Regions from separate parts of the Arthrobacter sp. MDT2-34-1 genome, predicted to be linked through region 2. Evidence: riboswitches for the same ligand, from Rfam matches in the RefSeq annotation. Region 2 holds a riboswitch; each other region holds the start of a gene.
What was found. A riboswitch is a leader RNA that binds a small molecule or an ion and turns the genes downstream of it on or off. The one in region 2 is predicted to bind S-adenosylmethionine.
Positions count from the first base shown of each region.

Region 1: linked by a shared signal. The riboswitch ahead of AC5RVV_RS14145 (O-acetylhomoserine aminocarboxypropyltransferase/cysteine synthase family protein) and the one ahead of AC5RVV_RS08075 (flavin reductase family protein) in region 2 are both predicted to bind S-adenosylmethionine.
Region 3: linked by a shared signal. The riboswitch ahead of AC5RVV_RS14205 (acyl-CoA dehydrogenase family protein) and the one ahead of AC5RVV_RS08075 (flavin reductase family protein) in region 2 are both predicted to bind S-adenosylmethionine.

Region 1 covers NZ_JBNHGO010000003.1:158,047-165,143, forward strand. The annotation lists gene AC5RVV_RS14135 (Ig-like domain-containing protein) at 1-213, opposite strand, end outside; gene AC5RVV_RS14140 (CoA-binding protein) at 466-963, opposite strand; gene AC5RVV_RS14145 (O-acetylhomoserine aminocarboxypropyltransferase/cysteine synthase family protein) at 960-2,435, opposite strand; SAM riboswitch class I at 2,528-2,622, opposite strand; gene malQ (4-alpha-glucanotransferase) at 2,946-5,147, shown strand; gene AC5RVV_RS14155 (endonuclease domain-containing protein) at 5,236-6,177, shown strand; gene acs (acetate--CoA ligase) at 6,374-7,097, opposite strand, start outside.
Region 2 covers NZ_JBNHGO010000001.1:1,732,521-1,739,617, reverse strand. The annotation lists gene AC5RVV_RS08100 (FadR/GntR family transcriptional regulator) at 1-36, shown strand, start outside; gene AC5RVV_RS08095 (cytochrome b/b6 domain-containing protein) at 169-1,101, shown strand; gene AC5RVV_RS08090 (hypothetical protein) at 1,217-1,594, shown strand; gene AC5RVV_RS08085 (alpha/beta hydrolase) at 1,782-2,798, shown strand; gene AC5RVV_RS08080 (aldo/keto reductase) at 2,932-3,921, shown strand; gene AC5RVV_RS08075 (flavin reductase family protein) at 3,971-4,477, opposite strand; SAM riboswitch class IV at 4,530-4,644, opposite strand; gene AC5RVV_RS08070 (prephenate dehydratase) at 4,807-5,676, opposite strand; gene AC5RVV_RS08065 (hypothetical protein) at 5,764-5,976, opposite strand; gene AC5RVV_RS08060 (amino acid ABC transporter ATP-binding protein) at 6,243-7,049, opposite strand; gene AC5RVV_RS08055 (amino acid ABC transporter permease) at 7,036-7,097, opposite strand, start outside.
Region 3 covers NZ_JBNHGO010000003.1:171,200-178,296, forward strand. The annotation lists gene AC5RVV_RS14190 (alpha/beta hydrolase) at 1-1,042, shown strand, start outside; gene AC5RVV_RS14195 (CoA-binding protein) at 1,181-1,597, shown strand; gene AC5RVV_RS14200 (zinc-binding dehydrogenase) at 1,661-2,617, opposite strand; SAM riboswitch class IV at 2,944-3,058, shown strand; gene AC5RVV_RS14205 (acyl-CoA dehydrogenase family protein) at 3,134-4,372, shown strand; gene AC5RVV_RS14210 (acyl-CoA dehydrogenase family protein) at 4,568-5,893, shown strand; gene AC5RVV_RS14215 (APC family permease) at 5,908-7,097, shown strand, end outside.

The sequences.
Region 1 (7,097 bases), on a different contig from region 2:
CTTCAGGATGAACCGCATGTCCCCGGCATTGAGGGTCAGGCCTTGGCCTACCGGCGCTGCCAACGCCGCGGGGGCGAGGGCGGAGGGCAGCACGCCCGCGCCCAGCACCAGCGCGGCGAGCCCGGCCGTGACTTTCCGGGGGAAGGATGGCCTCCCCTTGTGGGCACGTTCGGTGCCCCTCCTCGGTTGTAAATCGGTTGGTGCAGTAAACACGGTGACTCCCCCTAGTCGAGTGATGTGTGGCTGGCCACAGCATCCGACGAGGACCTTGGGGAAATCCTTGAAGGCTCTTTCCGTCTACTTCCGGGCAGGAAAAAACCCGCCCCTTGTCCCCGGGCCTCCACGTGGAAGGCCGGGGGACAAGGGGCGGGCTTTTCGGGGCGGGCGCGGCCTCGCGCAGGCCGGCCCTCCGCCGTCGTTAGTACAGTGGGGCTCTGCCGGTCGGGGAAGCGGCCTCGCGCCCGCCTAGGCGGTCAGCTGCCGCTTGGAGGAGATCACTCCGGTGTCGAAGCCGGCCAGGTGCAGGCCGCCGTGGAAGCGTGCGTGCTCGATCTTCACGCAGCGGTCCATCACCACGTTCAAGCCGGCGGCCTCGGCCTGGGCCGCGACCTCCTCGTGCCAGGAGCCCAGTTGCAGCCAGAGCGTCTTGGCGCCGACGGCCAGGGTTTCCTCCAAAACGGTGGGCAGGTCGTCGTGCCTGCGGAAGACATCCACCAGGTCCGGCACCTCGGGCAGGTCCGCCAGCGACTTGTACACCGGCTGACCCAGGATCTCCTTCGCCACCGGGTTCACGAAATACACCTTGTACGGCGAGCTGGACAGCAGGTACGTGGCCACGAAGTAGCTGGCCCGGCTCGGCTTGTCCGAGGCGCCGACAATGGCGATGGATTTGGTGTTGCGCAGGATGTTCAGACGCTCCGCGGCGGACGGGCCGATCCAGGTGCGTTCCGGTGTCGCGGTCACTTGGCGGCTCCTTCTTCGGCTTCGATCAGTTCTTCGACGGACTCGACTACGCGCGTTCCGGGCTCTGTCCGGGGGGAGCGCTCCGCCGGGATCGTGCAGGACTCGCCGGCATAGCTGGGCGAGGCGAACTCGGAGCTGTCGAACGCGGCGTCCTCATGGTCGCGGCTGGGGCCGTGCTCGGCGCCGGCCTGCTGCGAGGCGGCCAGCGCCTGGTCCAAATCCCAGAGAATGTCGTCCACGTCTTCCAGACCCACGGAGATGCGGATCAGGTCCTCGGGCACGCCGGCAGCCACCAGCTGGTCGGCGGTGAGCTGCTGGTGGGTGGTCGATCCCGGGTGCAGCACCAGGGTGCGGGCGTCGCCGATGTTGGCCAGGTGGCTGGCCAGCTGCAGCGATTCGATGAACTTCTGGCCCGCGGTGCGGCCGCCCTTGACGCCGAAGCTGAACACGGAGCCCACGCCCTTGGGCAGGTACTTCCGGCCCCGCTCGTAATGCGGGTGGGCGGGCAGGCCGGCGTAGCTGACCCAAGAGACGCGCTCGTCGGCTTCCAGCCACTCGGCCACGGTGCGGGCGTTGGCCAGGTGCTCGTCCATCCGCTGCGCCAGCGTTTCCACGCCCTGCAGCAGCTGGAACGCGGACTGTGCCGACAGCGACGGGCCGATGTCGCGCAGCTGCTCGGACCGGAGCTTGGTGAGGAAGCCGTACTCGCCGAAGTTGCCCCACCAGGACACGTTGCCGTAGCTGGGCACCGGCTCGGTCATCTGCGGAAACTTGCCGTTGCCCCAGTTGAAACGGCCGGATTCGACGACGACGCCGCCCAGGGTGGTGCCGTGGCCGCCCAGGAACTTGGTGGCGGAGTGGATCACGATGTCCGCGCCGTGCTCGATCGGGCGGATCAGGTAGGGCGTGCTCAGGGTGGCGTCCACGACCAGGGGGAGCCCGGCGTCGTGCGCCACCGCGGCCAAACCGGCGAGGTCCGCGATGTCGCCGGACGGGTTGGCCACGATCTCGGTGTAGACGGCCTTGGTGTTCTCCCCGATGGCCGCGGCGAAGTCGGCCGGGTCGTTGGAGTCGACGAACGTGGTCTCCACGCCGAACCGGCGCAGCGTCACGTCCAGCTGGGTGATGGTGCCGCCGTAGAGCTTGGACGAGGCCACGATGTGGTCGCCCGCCCCGGCCAGGGCCGCGAAGGTGATGAACTCGGCGGCCATGCCCGAGGATGTGGCCACCGCGCCGATGCCGCCCTCGAGCGAGGCGATGCGCTCCTCGAACGCGGCGACCGTGGGGTTGCCGATGCGGGAGTAGATGTTGCCGTACTTCTGCAGCGCGAAGAGGTTCGCGGCGTCGTCGGTGTCTTTGAACACGAACGACGTGCTCTGGTAGATCGGTACGGCCCGGGCACCGTGCTCGGCGTCGGGCGTGCCGCCGGCGTGCAGGGCACGGGTGCGGAAACCGAATGTGCGTTCAGCCATCAGGCGGTTGCTCCTTCAAAACTTGGGTTCCCGGAATGACGGTCCTGGCGGCACCGTGCAGGCACCGTCCGGATCAAAGATTGCTTGCGCTCTCTCCATCGCTTCTGGCGGTAGCACCTTTCCGGTGGCGTCCGGATGGTTGCTGCGGTGTCAAAGAGCCAGATCTCTCAACCGCTCGGGATGGTCTCGTCCATTCTCGCAACCAACGGCCGCGGCACCAAAAAATGTTGAGCCGCGTTGCGTCCGGGCTGTGGGCGCCCGGGCCCTGAGGCGGCACGCCGTGCGGTTGCCCGGGCTTGCGGCGGCCCGGTACGACGGCGGTGCTCGCCTTCGCCGCCCGGCCTCGCGAACGCTTTGGACGTTCGGAATTGCGGACGACGCCTCGCTGTTTGTCCGGCCTGCGAATGCCCGGCACGACGGCGGTGCTCGCCGCGCGTCGGAGCCACGACCTTCGCCGTACCGGCGTGACGAACGTTCCCGGGTCCGGACAGTTCACCGTAGATTGGGTCTATGGCTGAACTTTCGGCGCTGCAGCGCCTCGCGGGAAAACATGGCGTTGGCATTACCTTCCGCGGCTGGGATGGCGACGAGAAAACAGTCAGTGAGGCAACGCTGGTTTCCGTCCTCACCGCGCTGGGCGTCCCCTGTGCCACCGACGACGACGTGACGGCTTCCCTCCGGGCCGCTGAACTGGCACCGGTGCAGCGCACGCTGCCGCCCGCCGTCGTCGTCCGCCAAGGCACTGCCACCGAGGTTCCGGTCAATGCGCGGCGCGGCGTCCGTCCGCGGGTCCGGATCCTGCTGGAGGACGGCTCCCGGCGCGACGTCGAGGTGCTGGCCGGCGGGTCGGAGGATGCGGAAGGTGCCCCGCCTGTTCGTTTCACGGCGGTGGTGCCGGCGGACATCCCGCTGGGCTGGCACACGCTGGAGGTCGTGGAGCGGTCCGAGCCGATGGAGGCCGGGACCGGCGCGGCCCCGGAAATGCCGGAGGTGATGCAGGCCGGGACCGGCGCGGCCCCGGACCGGTCGGAATCGATGGAGCCCGGAACCGGCGCGGCCCCGGAGCCAACCGACAGCGAGGCGCGGTGCGCCCTCGTGGTCACCCCGCGGCGCCTGACCACCGCGGACCGCCTGCCCCGGACGTGGGGGTTGATGGCACAGCTGTACTCCGTGCGCTCGCGGTCCTCGTGGGGCATCGGTGACCTGCATGACTTGGCCAGCCTCGCCGAGACGGCCGCCGCGAAGGGCGCGGGCTTCGTCCTGATCAACCCGCTGCACGCGGCCCAGCCGAAACCGCCGGTGGAGCCCTCGCCCTACCTGCCCTCCACGCGCCGGTTCGTCAATCCGCTGTACCTGCGGGTCGAGGACGTGCCCGAAGCCCGCGGCATCCCGCTGGCCAACAACTTCCACGACGCGAACCTGGACGCCGGCATCCTGGACCGCGACCTGGTTTTTGCGGCCAAGCTGCAGGCGCTGGAAACGGTCTTCGCTGTGCCCCGGTCCGCGGAACGCCAGCAGCGGTTCGAGGCCTTCCGCGCGCAGGAAGGCGAGGGGCTGGAGCGCTTTGCCCTGTGGTGTGCCATGGCCGAAACTGTTCCGGCCGGGGCACCGGAGTGGTCGGATGCCGTGTTCATCGAAGCGCAGCGCAGCGAGCTGAAGGACCGCATCGAGTTCCATCAATGGCTGCAGTGGCTGTGCGACGAGCAGCTCGAGGCGGCGCAGGCCAGCGCCCTCGATGCGGGAATGAACATCGGGATAGTGCACGATCTCGCCGTCGGCGTCCATCCCACCGGCGCCGACGCCTGGACGTTGCAGGATGTGCTGACCCCCGGCATCTCCGTGGGCGCGCCGCCGGACATGTTCAACCAACAGGGCCAGGACTGGTCACAGCCCCCGTGGCATCCGCACCGCCTGGCCGAATCCGGCTATGTTGCCTACCGGGACATGCTGCGGACCGTCCTGCGGCACGCCGGCGGCATCCGGGTGGACCATATCCTCGGGCTGTTCCGGCTGTGGTGGATTCCCGCCGGCAGCCCTCCCGGCGAAGGCGCCTACGTGTACTACGATCACGAGGCCTTGATCGGCATCCTCGCCCTGGAAGCGGAACGGGCCGGCGTCGTCGTCATTGGTGAGGACCTCGGGGTGTTCGAGCCGGGCGTGCAGGACTACCTGGCCGAGCGCGGCATCCTGGGGACCTCCATCCTGTGGTTTGAGTACGAGGACGGCAGCCCCCGCGCACCCGAGCGCTACCGCCGTTCCTGCCTGACCAGCGTCACCACGCACGACCTGCCGCCTACCGCCGGCTACCTGGCGGGCAAGCACGTGGAGTTGCGTGAATCGCTGGGCCTGCTGAACCGGCCCGTGGAGGAGGAACGGGCTTTGGATCAGGCAGCCCAAGAGGCAGTGCTCTCCACGGTGCGCTCGCGGGTGCCGGCCGCGCCACAGCACGACGACGGCGCCGGCCCCGCCGCCGAACAACGCACCGTCGAGGCGCTGCACGCGTTCATCACGCAGACCCCGTCGGTACTGCTGGGCGTTGCGCTCACGGACGCTGTGGGGGAGCTTCGGACCCAGAACCAGCCGGGCACCGCCGACGAATACCCGAACTGGCGGATCCCGCTGGCCGGGCCGGACGGGGCGTCGGTCCTGATCGAGGACCTGGCCGCCAACGAGCGGTTCAACTCGCTGGTGCGCGCCCTGCGTCAGGACTAGGCGGGTCCACGCCGAGCCGGGAAGCCTCTCGCGGCCCCGCCGGAGGACTGGCAGGTTCAACTGGGCCGGGAAGTCTTCGGCGCCGGCGATGCAGTCCGTTCGCAGGTGTTCGGCGCCGCTTTTCATTGCCGGTCATCCGATGTCCACAATTTCGGGCCGGCAATGGTGGCGGCCGAAGGGCGCGGTCATCCTCGATTACATGCAGACTCCCGAAATGATCGCCAACTGGGTGGCGAAAAGAGGAGGAACAGCCCTCGTTAGGGACCTGCGCCGGGCGGGCATCGGACCGGATGCGATCAAGGTGGCGATCGCGTCGGGCGCCGTGACGTCCCTTCGACGGGGGCTAGTAGCCACTGCCAATGCGGATGCCGATCTGCGCATCGCGATGATGGCTGGCGGGCTCATCACCTGCGTCTCGGCCGCCGGGGAGCTGGGACTCTGGACAGTGAAAGACCCGCCCCAATTGCATCTCTGGGCGGACCATGGCAGACAACCTGAGACCGTGATCAAGCACCGTGGCAGGCTCGCAGCCGAGGGGAGGTGGGGTTACGTAGGGACCCTGGATTGTGTGCTGCACGCAATCCGCTGCCGGCCGCGCTTGGAGGCGCTGGTTATAGCCGAGTCAGCGGTACGCCTAAGACGGGTTTCGAAGGCAGAGCTTATGCAGCGTCTGCCGGGAACACGAAACAGCTTGCGGCGGCAGTTGGTGCAGGGCATAGGCCATGACGCCGACTCGCCGTTGGAGGTCATTGCCCGGGAACTCTTTCGCGCTGCCGGGCTCCACGTGGAAACACAGGTGCTGATCCGGGGACTCGGGCGGGTGGACATGCTGGTGGAAGGCTGCCTCATCATTGAGCTGGACGGATTCGACTTCCACTGGGATCGCGCGACCTTTCTCAAAGACCGGAGACGGAACAATGCGGGCATGCTCAGCGGGCTGCCTACCCTTAGATACGTTTACGAAGACTTGGTCTTCGCGCCGGAACGCGTTGTCGCGGAGGTCCTGACGATGCTGCGGAGGTCGGCCTGACGGACCAGCCTGGGTTCGCTCCCACGTATAGGACTAACTTCCCTCGTTTCGGAAGGGTCATATCGCCCTGACTAGGAGAAACGTCGTGAGCCTCCGCTGAGACGTGGGAGCGAACGGCCGGTGACGCCAAGCGGCCGGCCAAAACCTGGGGAGTTTTGGCCGGCCTCGGTGGCACGGCTGGTGAAGGCGGAAAACTTTACCGTGCGGCGCAGATGGCCTGGATCTGCACGATGCACGGTTCGTTCTGCAGGCTGGTCGTGTCGCCCAGCTCCGTCCCCTCGAACAACTGGGTCAGCAGCCGGCGCATGATCTTGCCGCTGCGGGTCTTGGGCACGTCGGGGACGAACACCACGTCGCGGGGCTTGGCGATCGGCCCGATCTGCGTGGCCACGTGGTCCCGCAAGGCCTTTACGGCTGCGGCCTCCGCGGCCGTCGGTCCCGCAACCCTCGTCCCGATCAGCGACTTGTCGCGCGGCACCACGAAGGCCGTGGCGGCATGCCCGGTCTTGGCGTCGTAGGTCGGGCAGACGCCGGCCTCCACCACCGCCGGGTGTGAGACCAGCGCGGACTCGATCTCGATCGTGGACAGCCGGTGCCCCGAGATGTTGATGACGTCGTCGGTCCGGCCCAGGATCCAGGTGTCGCCGTCGGCGTCGAAGCGGGCGCCGTCGCCGGCCAGGAACCAGCCCTGCGCCGCATACTTTTCCCAGTAGGACGTGAAGTAGCGTTCCGGGTTGCCCCACACGGTCCGGGCCATCGCCGGCCCGGTGCTGGTGACCACAATGTTGCCCTGCTCCCCGGCACCCACCCGGGCGCCGCCGTCGTCCACGATGTCCGTGGCCAGCCCCGGCAAGGCGCGGGTGGCGCAGCCGGGTTTGAAGGACGCATCGGTCTGGCGCGGCGAGAGCACGGTGGCCCCG
Region 2 (7,097 bases):
TACTGCCTGAAATGGATGCCGCAGCACGGCCAATAACGCCATGCTCACGCCGTGCTGCGGCGGGCTCTGGCCGCCGCGGCCGCGCGTGTGGCATGATGCCGCCCCGCCGGGGTACCTTGAATCACGAAGCCCGGACTGTCGGGACGCAGGGAACGAGGAAAGCTGGCGATGTCCACTTCGACGAAACCGTCCGGGAGCACCCGGAAGACGTGGCTGAAGATCACCGCGGCGGTGGCCGGCGCCGTCGTCGTGCTCCTGCTGTTGGTGTTGCTGGCCAAATGGATGCGCACGATGCCGGGCGTCCAGGACTTCCTGGCCGCCTACCCGGGCCGTTCCGAACTGCCCGAATCCGCGCCCGTCGGGCTGCCCGCCTGGCTGGGCTGGCAGCACTTCCTCAACTTCTTCCTGATCGTGTTGATCATCCGCACCGGCCTGCAGGTACGGGCCGGTACCCGCTCGCCGGCGTACTGGACACGCAACAACAAGGGCCTGGTGAAGACCAAGAACGCGCCCACCAAGATCACCCTGAACCTGTGGTTCCACCTGACGCTGGATGCGTTGTGGGTGCTGAACGGCATCGTCTTCATGGTGCTGATCTTCGCGACCGGGCACTGGATGCGGATTGTGCCCACCAGTTGGGACATCTTCCCGAACGCGCTGTCCGCGGTGCTGCAGTACGCCTCGCTGGACTGGCCGCTGGAGAACGGGTGGGTGAACTACAACGCGCTGCAGCTGCTGACCTACTTCGCCACCGTCTTCATCGCCGCCCCGCTGGCCATCGTCTCCGGCCTGCGCACCTCGGCCGCCTGGCCCAAGCGGGCCGCGGTCAACAAATACTTCCCGATTGAGGCGGCCCGGGCCATCCACTTCCCGGTGATGGTGTACTTCGTGCTGTTCATCATCGTGCACGTGACCCTGGTGCTGGCCACCGGCGCGCTGCGCAACCTCAACCACATGTATGCGGCCACGGACGACGGCGGATGGACCGGTTTCTGGATCTTTGCCGCCTCCGTCGCGGTGACCGTGGCGGCTTGGTTCCTGGCCCGGCCGATCTTCCTGCGCCCGATCGCCTCGCTGACGGGCAAGGTCACGAGCCGCTGACCGCGCGGCCGCCTGATCGCCGGCCGCTGACCGCGTGGCACGCGTGGCCGCCGCCTTACCGCCAGCCGCTGACCGCCTGACCGCGGCTGAAGGCTGCACCGCTACACTGCTCGCCATGATCACCGTTGCGGCCATCGCCGCGTGCCTTGTCTTCGCGCTGTTGGCCGTCTTCCAGATCCTGCTGGCCGCGGGCCTGCCGCTGGGCCGGTTCGCCTGGGGAGGAAGCCACCGCATCCTGCCGGCGAAGCTGCGCATCGGGAGCGCGGTCTCGGTGCTCCTGTATGCGTTCTTCGTGTTCGTCATCATGGACCGCGCGCAGTTTCTCGACGCGTTGCCGGAGACCGCGTCGCTCGTTCTTGGCTGGGTCCTGACCGCGTACCTGTTCGTCGGCGTCCTGATGAACGCCATCTCGCGCAGCAAGCCCGAGCGGTGGACCATGACGCCGGTCGCCCTGGTCTTGGCCGCGCTGAGCCTGGTGGTTGCCCTCGGTTGACGTGGTTTCCCGCCCTTGGCGGGCGAGCTGCAAGGCTTTTCGTCGGTGGCCGTCCAGCCGTTTGCGGGCCTCACGGCCCTTCGCGGGCGGGGGGGGTCCGGCGATTGACGGTCAGGCAGGGGAGGGGCTTGCCCCGCGGGCGGGGCGGGCTCACGATTGGTTCACTACCGGCCGATCGGAGGAAGCCATGCAGGTCCGTATCCGCCGCGCACTGACAGCAGTTGCCGTGCTCGTCACCGTCCCGGCGGCCCTTGCCGGCGGCCTGGTCCTGTGGCTGCGCTTCAGCCCCCGGCCGCTGGCGGTGCTGCTGCGGGTGCTGTCGGAACGGGACGGCCGGCGCACGGCCCGCGCGATGGCCCGGCACGTGCCGGACGGAATCAGCGAAGTATTGGATCAGGAATACCTCAGCAACCACGGGCATACCCGCCTGGACGTGTTCTTCCCGGACAAGGCGGCCGAGGATTCGCTGCGTCTTCCGACAATTGTCTGGATCCACGGCGGGGCCTGGATCTCCGGCACCAAGAACGACGTCGCCAATTACCTTCGAATCCTCGCCTCCTACGGCTTCACCGCCGTGGGGGTGGACTATTCGCTGGCCCACGTGCGCCGCTACCCCGCGCCGGTGCGCCAGACGGCCGCCGCGCTGCGCTACCTGGAACACAATGCCGAGCGGCTTCACATCGATACCGAGCGGATCGTGCTGGCCGGGGACTCGGCGGGCGCGCAAATTGCCGCGCAACTGGCGCTCGTCATCGCCGATCCCGACTATGCCAAAAGGCTCGGCATTGCCTCGCCCATGAAGCCGGAGCGGCTGCGCGCGGTGCTGCTGCACTGCGGGGCGTACGACCTCTCGCTCGCCGGGGCGGACCAGGCCGGGAACCAGAATTACCTGCGCACGGTGCTGTGGTCCTACACCGGGGCCAAAGACTATCTGGAGCGTCCGTACGTCGCGCTGGCCTCCGTGGCCAAGCACGTGGGCGCCGATTACCCGCCGGCTTTCGTGTCAGCGGGCAACACGGACCCGTTGCTGCCGCACTCGCTCGGGCTGGTCGAAGCGCTGCGGATCAAGGGCGCGGCCGTGGAGGAGTTCTTCCCCCACACGGAGGCCGGCCTAGGGCACCAGTTCCAGTTCAACCTGGAGTTGGAAGCGGCGTGGCAGGTGCTGGAGCGCAGCGTGGCGTTCCTCCGTCGCCACACCGGCTGATGCCGCCCGAGTTGAATCGGCGCCCCGCTACGAGGAGTGTTCTTCGGTGTCTGCATCACCCGGCCGGCGCCGACGCCTCCCCGGGCACCGCCGTCGTACGCTGGAAACCTGTCCAGCGAAGGGGGAACTTTCAATGAACGACGCCGGCTCGCGCCTCATATTCGGCTGCATGGGGTTGGGTGGTGGCTGGGGGAGCGGGCCGCTGGAAGCGGCCGATGTGGCGGCCGCGCACGCGGCCGTGGCGGCGGCGCTGGAGGCCGGGATCACGACGTTCGACCACGCCGACATCTACGCCCACGGCAAGGCCGAGGCCGCGTTCGGGCGGGTGTTGGCCGGAAGTCCCGAGCTGCGCGACTCGATCCGGCTGCAGGGCAAATGCGGCATCCGGCTGCCGGCCCCCGGCATGGTCGGGCACTACGACTCCTCGCGGAAAGCCATCCTGACCCGCACCGACGAGAGCCTGCGCCGGCTGCACACCGATCACCTGGATACGCTGCTGATCCACCGGCCCGATCCGCTGACGCCGGCCGAAGAGATCGCCGCGGCGTTCAACGAGCTTCGGATGGCCGGGAAGGTCCGCCGCCTTGGTGTCTCGAACATGTCCGGCGAACAGATGCGCTGGCTGCAGTCGGCGCTGGATGAACCGCTGGCGGTGAACCAGCTGGAAATGAGCCTGTACCGACGCGACTGGCTGGAGTCAGGGGTGCTGGTGAACCACCCGGAGGGACCGGGGATCAGCTTCCCGCACGGCACCTTGGAATACTGCGCCGCCCACGGGGTGGAGCTGCAGGCCTGGGGAGCGCTGGCCCAGGGCCGGTACAGCGGGCGTGCGGCAGCGGAGGCCGCGACACCGGATGCTTCCGCGCCCGCGGATGCCTCTCCCCCGGCGGATCAAGCAGCGGCAGCCCTGGTCACGGAACTTGCCCGGGACAAGGGGTGCCCGCCCGAGGCCGTGGTGCTGGGCTGGCTGCTGCGGCATCCGGCAGGCATCCGGCCGGTCGTCGGTACCAGCAGCCCGGACCGGATCCGGGCCTGTGCCGAGGCGGAAGCGGTTGGAGCATCGATGACCCGCGAGGAGTGGTACTCCCTGTGGGTGGCGGCCCGAGGCAGGCCGCTGCCTTAGCTGCCCGCGCCCGGCCCCGCAGCTGCGGGCGGGGCCGGGACCATGCGTCCTAGACGAAGGCCGGCTGTTCCAACCGGCGGAACGCGGAATCGTGGAAGACCAGGGGCTCGTGGGTGCCGTCGTGCGTGGACAGTCCGTGCACCTGCAGCAGCACGACGTGGTGGTCCCCGGCCGGGACTTCCTGGTGCACCGAGCAGTCCAGCCAGAGCGCCGCGTCGTTGAGGAAAAGCGCGCCGTCGTCGGTGCCGTGCAGGCTCAGGCCGGCAAAGCGGTCACCGGTCCTGGACGCGATCTGGCGGCAGACGCCGTCGTGCCCGGTGCCGAGCACCGAGACGCCGATCCGGTTGGCCCGCCGGACCAGCGGCCAGGTCCGTGAGGTGTTTTGCACGGCGAACATCACCAGCGGCGGCTCGAGGGAGACGCCCACGGTGAACGAGGAGGCGACGATGCCCTGCGGCTCGCCGTCGACGGTCGCGCACAGCGCCGCGATGCCCGAGGGGAACCGGCCGAAGGCGGAGCGCAACGTGTGGGGGGTCAGGTCATGGTGTAGCGACATGGCGTCCTTGGGGCTTGGGCGCATCCGCTGCGGCCGAGCTGCTGCGGGTGGATACGCGTACTTGCCTGCCGACATCCCCGGCGGGCCGAATCATCACCTGGAGCACCCCGCTACGGTAGAGGGTTGCCGGCCAACCAGCCAGGGCTGTGAAGTTGGCGCTCTTGATTCGTCTCCACGCTAAGAGCGGGGAAGGGCCTGGGTCAAACGCCGGTAACAGTTCGTCAAATGCAGCGTTTTACTCCCGGGCCACGCGAGGTGGCTGCTGCCCGACGGGCGGCCGTGCGACGGCTGCTGCCCCGAAGGCTACTGTCCGACTGCTGGCGCCACGGCTACTGCGCGGCGGCGCCCGGGCGCACGGTCTGCTGCCGGAACGGATGCGCCGGGTAGACGCCCAGGATGCGGATTTCGGTGGTGAAGAAGTCCAGTTCCTCGAAGGCGTGGACCATGGCCGGATCGTCCGGGTGGCCTTCGACGTCCACCATGAACATGGTGGCGGCAAACTCGCCGCCCACCATGTAGCTCTCCAACCGGGTCATGTTGATGCCGTTGGTGGCGAAACCGCCCAGCGCCTTGTACAGCGCGGACGGCACGTTCCGCACGCGGAACACGAAGCTGGTCACGGCCGGACCGGGAAGTTCCTCGCGGGACGGGACCGGCCGGCGGTCGGCCAGCACCACGAACCGTGTGGTGTTCGTCGGATCGTCTTCGACCTTTTCCGCGAAAACCTCCAGGCCGTAGAGTTCGGCGGCCATCGGCGGCGCCAGGGAGACCTTGGTCGGGTCCTTCCATTCGGCCACCTCCCGGGCCGAACCGGCGGTGTCGCCGGCGATGACCGGAGTGAGCCCGAGCCTGCGGATCAGCTTGCGGCACTGGCCCAAAGCATGGATGTGGCTGTGCACCTCCCGGGCCTGCTCCACGGTGGCCCCGCGTACGCCCAGCAGGCTGAAACGGATGGGCAGGAAGAATTCCTCCACGATCTGCAGGGTGGTCTTCGGCAGCAGGGCGTGGATGTCCGCCACCCGCCCGGCGATCGAGTTGTCGATGGGGATCATGGCCAGTTCCGCCTCGCCGCCGGTGACGGCAGCGAACGCATCCTCGAAGCTGGCACACGGCACCGCTTCCCAACCGGGGCGCACTTCCAGGCAAGCCATGTGGGAGTTCGAGCCGGGTTCACCTTGGTACGCAATCGCTGGAGCCATGGGCGAAATTATCCCACCGGGGCGGGCCGGCGCTTCATTCCGGGCAACCGGGCGGCGTCATATAACCGGGACCGGCCCGCCAACCGCTTAGTACAGATGCGATTCCTGGGTGATGCCGTAGGGCACGTCGTCGCTCAGCTCCACCGTAAACTGCCCGGGGCCGGTGCGAGTGACCAAGATGCCGCAATCGCCGTCGATGGCGGCGAGCTTTTGCAACTCTTCGACCGCAGCATTCAGGAGATCGTGCGCTTCGGAAGCCGTCTGTGCGGTCAACGACTTGGTAGCCAGGGAAGTGGCCATGGTTCTGCCTTTCGTGGCCGGAGGTTTCCGCGCAGGAGAAACGCGGGATGGAAGCTTCCGGCCGGAACGAGCCTGCCATGCGGAACGGTGCATGGAACTTTACATTCTGCCATCCCAGATGACATCAGATGAATTTCGCACCGGCGTGGCGTGCGCCACACCCGGCGTGGCGGCGTGGTGCTGTGGACCGGTGCAGGCGGGACCCCCCCCGCGGATGCAGGGAGCCGTCGGGGGGAGGGTGGGGGCAGCCGGAAGTGAACCCGGTCCTAGAACGGGTTGAGCAGCCGGTGGACGAACTGCCGGGTGCGCTCCTCCCGCGGTTCGCGCAGCACCTGTTCGGGGTGTCCGCGTTCCACCACCACGCCGCCGTCCATGAACACCACTTCGCTGGCCACTTCACGGGCGAAGGCCAGCTCGTGGGTGACCAGGGCCATGGTCCAGCCCTCGTCAGCCAGTTCCTTGATCACGTGCAGCACGTCGCCCACCAGTTCAGGATCCAGTGCGGACGTGGGCTCGTCGAACAGCAGCAGCGAAGGTTTGAGCGCCAGCGCCCGGACAATGCCGACCCGCTGCTGCTGTCCGCCGGAGAGCTGATGCGGGTACTGGTCTTCCTTGCCGGAGAGCCCGACACGGTCCAGCAGCGACCTGGCCTCGCGCACCGCTTCGGCCTTGGACCGCTTCTGCACCTGGACCGGGCCCTCGATGATGTTCTGCAGCACGGTCATGTGCGGGAACAGGTTGTAGTGCTGGAACACCATGGCGCTTCGGTCGCGCAGGGCGGCGATCTGTTTTCGGTTCACCGGCGAACCGAAATCCACGGCCGGCCCGCCCGAAAAGGCGACCCGCCCGCCGTCGGGGATTTCCAAGCCGTTCAGGCAGCGCAGCACGGTGGTTTTGCCCGACCCGGAGGGTCCGATCAGGGCCAGTACCCCGCCCGTCTGGACGGAGAGGTCGATGGACTTGAGCACCTGGTTGCTGCCGAAGGACTTGCGCAGCCCCTCTACGGAGAGCACCGGCCCTGCGGCGGAGCCGGGCTGCGAAGCGGCGGCGGAGGGGACGTCAGTGGGCGACATAGCGGTCCAGCCTCTTCTCCAGTCGGGACTGCCCGGCGGAGAGCACCA
Region 3 (7,097 bases), on a different contig from region 2:
TGACCTGGACGGGCAAAAGTACGCCCGGGTGGTCGTGTCGCTTCCCGATGCCGAGGATGTTGCGGCCCGGATCCGGAAGGCCGCCGGCCTGCCCGCCGGTCAGGCGTTCACCGAAGAAGTGGTCAGCTTTTCGTCCGGGACCGTTCAGCTGACGGGAACCTGGGCTGAACCGGCCGGAACGGTCCGCGGCGCCGCGCTGATCCTGCCGGGCTCGGGACCGATCGACAGCAATGCCGACCACAAACGGATGCCGTTGGGCATCAGCCGTGACTTGGCGACGGCACTTGCCGGCCACGGAATCGCTTCCCTGCGCTACGACAAGCGCGGTACCGGCGACTCGGAAGGCACCTTCTGGGCGGCCGGCTTCCGTCAGAACACCGACGACGCCGCGGCCGCCCTCCGCTGGATGGCCGCCCGGAAGGCCGCGGGCCTCCCGGTATTCCTGGTCGGCCACAGCGAAGGCAGCTACCACGCGGCGGCCGTGGCGGCAGAGCCCGGTACCCGGGTGGACGGGGCTGTGCTGCTTTCAGCCTCGGCGCAGACAGGCTTTGAGACAGGCAGGTGGCAGACGGCCCAGATCAGCGACTCGCTGCCCGCCTTCCCGCGCTTGCTGCTGAAGCTTTTCCGCCAGGACCTGGTCAGGGTGCAGGCGAAGTCGGTGGAAAAGCTTCGGGCCACCACCGAGGACGTGGTGCGCATGAAGGGCCGTAAGATCAATGCGCTCTGGCATCGGGAGTTCCTCGACTTCGACCCCGTTCCGAACTTGGAGCGCCTGCACATGCCTGTGCTGGCCATCACGGGCGCCAAGGACGTGCAGGTGGACTCGGCCGACCTGGACATCATCGCGGCCACCGTCCCCGGCCCGGTGACCACGAGGAAGATCGAGGACCTGTCGCACCTGCTGCGCCGCGACCCGAAGGTTCCGACCCTCTCCGACTACAAGCGCCAGATCCGCGAGCCCGTGGACGCTGAAGTGCTGGAACTGGTGGGGAACTGGGTGGCGGAGCACGCCGACGCAGCGGCGGCCCGGTTGGCCGGCTAGCCCCAAACCATCGACTGTTCAGCTGACGCCCTTAAACCGACGGTTTAAGGGCGTCTGCCCACTCCTCGATGAGGGCGGCTGAGGGGGAGAGGGCCAGCGGCGGTTCCGGTGCCGAAGAGTCGCGGGTAGGGTCGAGCCATGGCACACCAGAATGACCCTGAAGTCGTCCGGCGGCTGCTGGAAACCCCCGGCCGCTGGGCCGTCGTCGGCCTGTCCACGAACCCGCACCGGGTGGCCATGCGCATCTCCCGGTACCTGATGGACCAGCTGGACATGGAAGTCGTCCCCGTCAACCTGCAGGGCGACGACGTCCTCGGCCTGACCGGTTACCAAAAGCTCGGGGACATTCCCGGCGATATCGACGTGGTGGACTGCTTCGTGAACTCGCAGAAGGTCGGCCCGGTGGTGGACCAGGCCATCGAAGTCGGTGCCAAGGCGGTGTGGCTCCAGCTGGGCGTGATCGACGAAGCCGCCGCGGAAAAGGCCAAGGCGGCCGGGCTGGACGTCGTCATGGATACCTGCCCGGCCATCGAGGCCCCGCGCTTCGGTTTATAACAGCAGCTCACGGGCTGCGGTCAGCCCTGCCCCGCCTTCGGACGGCCGCCTCGAGTCCCCGCATCACTCGTACACAGCAATGAAGCGGCCGACGACACCTCCCTCGCGAAGCTTGTCGATTGCGCCGGGAATGTCGGCATGCTTGATGTGGTTCATGGGTGGCTTGAGCTGACCGCTCTTCATCAGCTCGTAGATGCCGGCAAGATCCTCCTTGGTACCGGACTTTGAGCCCCTGATGGTGAGCTGGTTGATGATGATCGGGTACGTATTGATGGTCGATTCCAACCGGCCCATGCCCACCTGAACCAGGGTGCCGAACTCCGCGAGTGTTTCGATGGCAGCCGAGGTCGTGGTGCCGAAGCCGGCGTAGTCCACGATCAGCTCCAGGTTCTTGTCCTTGAACTCTTCGATCGAGGCGCCGACGCCAGCCAATCCGATCTCGTCGGCCAGTTTCTGGGTTTCCGGATTGACCTCGGCGCCGTACACCTCGGCGCCGACCAACGCGGCACAGCGTGCACCGATGTAGCCCAGTCCGCCCAGGCCGATGACGCCGACCTTCATGCCGTTCTTAGCCCCGCCGACCGCCATCATGGCATGGTAGGCGGTCAAGCCGGCGTCGGTCGCCATGGCGCCGAGGTCGAACGGCACTTCGTCGGGCAGGGCGACGAGATTGTCGTCGGTCGCGCGAAGCTTGGCGGCGAAGCCTCCATCCCACTTCCCGTAACCCAATGCGTCCCCGTCCGACATCACCGGAGAGAGGCCTACGCGGTCGCCAATCTTCCAATGGTCCATGCCCTCGCCGACCTCGCTGATAACGCCGGCGGATTCATGGCCCATGGTGCGGGGCAGGCCGTGCTGGAACAGCGCCATCCATCCCGGATCATCGAGCGTCGAGACGTCCGAGTGACAGACCCCCGACGCCTTGACGTCGACGACCACTTCACCGGGGCCAGCGTGGGGTTCCTGAACCTCATTAAGCTCCAGCGGCTTCTTCGTGCCGACAAATTGCCATGCCTTCATGATGAACCTCCCGTACGACGGCCAGCGGACGGTGCCCGTCCCGGCCCGGCCATATTGGCAGTGCACCTCCACGGTAGTCCCCTCGTAACCAGGCCAGTAGGGGACAGCCGCACAGAGGGTTGCACCCGGCTCAATGCGCCGGGCGGAAGTCTGCAGCCCCGGCCCGCGGAGCCGGGCGGAAGCGTGCAGCCCCAGCCCGTGGAGCCGGGCGGGGCGACGGGGCGTCGTCGTCATCCGAAGCGGATTCCGTAACAAACGGCAGCAGAATGTCACGGCCTGTCACGTGCTTCCCTGCGCCGGATCGGCCCCGGCATACTCGACTCCAAGATCAAGAGTCCCAACGACAAGCTCTGGCTGGTTGGGCGGCAACCCTCTCCCGTAGCGGGGTGCCCCAGATGAGGATCCGGCCGCGCACAACACCGTGCCCGGCAAGTACGGCCCCCTCCGGGCTGCGCCTCAAACCGTGACGGTTGCTGCGCCGCGGCCCAGGCGGGAGCCCCGCCGTGAGGAGCCAACATGACCGCCGTCGTGACCGACAACAACCCGCAAACCCGCCGATCCCCGTGGAGCGGACAGGCTACCGCCGAGGAACTGGCCCATTGGCAGCAGATAGCCGAAGGCGTTGCCGCCGCGCTGGCCCTGGACGTGCTGGAGCGCGACCGACGCAACGCCGACCCGCACGCCGAGGTGGAGCTGCTGCGCAACTCCGGCCTGCTCAACCTGATTATCCCGGCCGAATGGGGCGGCGAGGGCGGGCATTGGGAAAGCGCGCTGCACGCCGTGCGCATCCTGGCCCGCACCGACGCGTCGATCGCGCAGATACTCGGTTACCACTACGCCAACCTGGGCGCCGTCGTGTTCTACGGTGATGCGCAGGTTCAGGAACGACTGCTCCGCCGCTCCGCGCGGGGCCGCTGGTCCTGGGGCGACTCCGTGAACCCGGTGGACCCGAATCTGGAACTGGTTCCCGACGGCGATGGCTTCCGGCTGAACGGCACCAAGCACTTCTCCACCGGTGCTTCCGTCGGCGACGCCATCCTGGTCAACGCCGTGATCGCGGCCGGACCCGAGCAGGGCAAGTTCCTGGCCCTCGCGCTCGAGCATGACCGAACGGGCATCGGATACCTCGGGGACTGGGATGCGCTCGGCCAGCGGCTCTCGGCCAGTGGTTCGGTGAAGTACGACGGCGTGCAGGTCACCGCCGCGGACATCATCGGCGAGGTGGGGGAGGAGCCTTTCTCCACCCTGGTCACCCCGTACATCCAGCTGGCCTTCGGCAACCTCTACCTGGGCATCGCGCAGGGGGCGCTGGACCGCGGGCGCCGGATCACGCTGGCGCGCCGGAACTCGTGGTTCCTCAGCAAGCAGGAGACCTATGCCCAGGACCCGCTGACCCAGCGGGTCTACGGCGAGCTGGTGTCGCGGGTTGCCGCGGTGGAGGCCCTGGCCGACCGGACGAACGCCAGGTTCGACGCCGTTATCGCCGCCGGCGCGCAGTTGAGCGCGGAAGCCCGGGCGGACCTCGCGCTCGAGATTGCGCGGCTGAAGGTCGTGTCCACCGAGGTGGGCGTGGACGTGGCGAACCGGATCTTCGAGACCACCGGCTCGTCCTCCGCTAAAACCGAGGTCGGGCTGGACATTTTCTGGCGCAACATCCGCACGCACACCCTGCACGACCCTGTCGACTACAAGAAGGTCGAGGTCGGCGCCAACTACCTGCTCGGCGACGTCCAGCCGATTTCGCTCTACACCTGAGCCGAGCAGGACGCCGCCCGCTCTGGCCGCAGCCCGCGGGTCACCTCATGACTGCCGCCATCAGCGGGGCCCACCGCTGCCCCCAACCCGCAGGGCCCGATCACCCCTGCCCCCAACCCGGGCACCTCATCACCACTGCCCGCAACCTGCGGGCACATCTGACGCCCTCAGGGCCGAACCTCCAGGAGAACCACCATGACTGAAACACTCGACAACCTCACCACGGCCTTCGACGCCGCGGCCGTCAAATACCGCCCGATCTTCGCGCGCATCGCCGCCGGGGCGTTAAGCCGCGAGCTCACCCGCGAGCTGCCGTTTGACCAGATCGGTTGGCTGAAGGACGCAGGCTTCGGCGCCGCCCGGATTCCGGCCGAGTTCGGCGGCGACGGGCTGGACTGGGAAGAGTTCACCCGGCTCCTGATCGAGCTGGCCGCCGCGGACAGCAACATTCCGCAGGCGCTGCGTTCACACATTGCCTTGGTGGAGGAGAACCTGTACCACCACGGCCGCACCTCGGACCGCAGTGTTTGGCTGCGGCGCTTCGCGTCCGGCGAGCTGGCCGGCAACGCCTGGACCGAACCGGGCGCCGGGGGAACCGCCACCGTGCTGTCCGAGACCGGCGGCAAGCTGCTGCTGAACGGCCGCAAGTTCTACACCACCGGCACCATCTTCTCGGACTGGATCGATGTCACCGCCAAGCGCCCGGACGGCTCCGATGTCTCGGTGATCATCTCCACCAAGACGCCGGGCGTGGAAACCTTCGACGACTGGGACGGTTTCGGCCAGCGGCTCACCGGCAGCGGCACCACCGTGTTTACCGACGCGGTGGTGGACCCGGCCAACGTGTCCGCCTTCGCCGACCGCTTCCCGTACCAGACGGCGCTCTACCAGCACATCCTGCTGGTGACTCTGGCCGGCATCGCCCAGGGCGTCACCAGCGAAGCCGCAGAGAACGTGCGGGACCGCAAGCGGGTGTTCGGCCACGGAAACGCCCCGCTGGTCCGGCACGACGCGCAGGTCCTCCAAGTGGTCGGCGAAATCAGCGCCACATCCTATGCCGCGAAGGCAACCACCCTCGGCGTTGCCCGCAGCCTGGACCGCGTCTTTGCCTCGCGGCAGTCAGGCGCCGATGCCGAGAAGGCGGCCAACATCGCCGTCGAACTGGAATCGGGCCGGGCGCAGATTGTGCTCAGCGCCTTGGTCCCGGACGCCGCGGGCGCCCTCTTCAACGCGCTCGGCGCCTCCTCCACCAGCACCGGCAAGGCGCTGGACCGGCACTGGCGCAACGCCCGCACAGTCGCCACCCACAACCCGTTCATCTACAAGGCGCGGATCGTCGGTGACTGGGAAGTCAACGGCGCCGAGCCCCCGTACGTCTGGTCGATTGGCGAGGCCAATGCCGACGCCGCGCGTCAGCCACAGAGCGACGGCGCCAGTCAGTCACCCACCGACGTCACGCGTCAGCCACAGAGCGACGGCGCCCGTCCAAACAGCCAAGCCGCCCGCTCCGCGGCCCTCTAGGAAGAAGCCAAACCATGTCTGTATCCGTCAATAACCCAATCCTCGCCGCACGCGCGGCCGCCGCGGCCGCCAATGCCGGTGCACCGCGGCTCTCCGGCCGGCTGGGCGTCGCCAGCATCGTGCTCATCGTGCTGGCGGCCGCGTCGCCGCTGGGAGTCATCGGCGGAACCGTCCCGCTGGCCATCGTCAGCGGCAACGGCGCCGGCCTTCCCTTCATCTACCTGCTGGCCATGGCCATCCTGCTGTTGTTTGCCGTCGGCTTCACCACCATGACACCGCACGTGCCAACGGCCGGCGCGTTCTTCAGCTACGTCGACAAAGGCCTCGGCCGCAGGGCTGGCCTGGGGGCGGCCTTCGTGGCCCTGCTCTCGTACCTCGCGCTGGAAGCCGGCGTCTTCGGCCTGCTGGCGCCGGCCGTCGACGATGTGGTCCGCGCCTACGGCGGGCCGGCACTGCCATGGTGGGCATGGGCCGCTGCCGCCCTGGCCGCCGTCGCCTGGCTGGGCCACCGCAACATCGAGCTCTCCGGCAAGGTGCTGGGGGTACTGCTGGTCGCCGAGGTGCTGATCGTGCTGGTTTTGGACGCTGCCGTAATTTTTGGCGGCGGCGGCCGCGAGGGCCTGTCCACCGGGTTCGTCACCCCGTCCACCGTGCTGTCCGGGGCGCCCGGCATCGCGCTGTTGTTCGCCATCCTGAGTTTCATTGGCTTCGAGGCCACCGCCGTGTTCCGCGACGAGGCACGCGACCCGGACAAGACGATCCCGCGCGCCACCTATGTCGCCCTCATCGTGGTGGGCGGCTTCTACGCGCTCTCCAGCTGGCTGCTGATCAGCGTGTGGGGCGACGAGGGCATCGTCCAAAAGGCCACGGAGGCGCCCGGCACCTTGCTCTCGGAGACTACCGCGCTCTACCTCGGAACCGCGGGCAGCCACGTCATCCAGGTACTGCTGGCCAGCAGCCTGTTCGCCTGCATCCTGTCCCTGCACAACATCAGCTCACGCTATTTCTTCCAGATCGCCGGACAGGGCATTTTCCCCGCCAAGCTGGCCGGCACGCACACCCGGCACCACTCGCCACATCTGGCCTCGGCCGCTTCGACCGGAGTGGTGGCCCTGTTCCTGCTGGCAGCCGTCGTGGCCGGCTGGGACCCGATCGTGCAGTTCTACACCTGGTTTGCCGGTTTCGCCTCCCTGGGCGTGGTGGT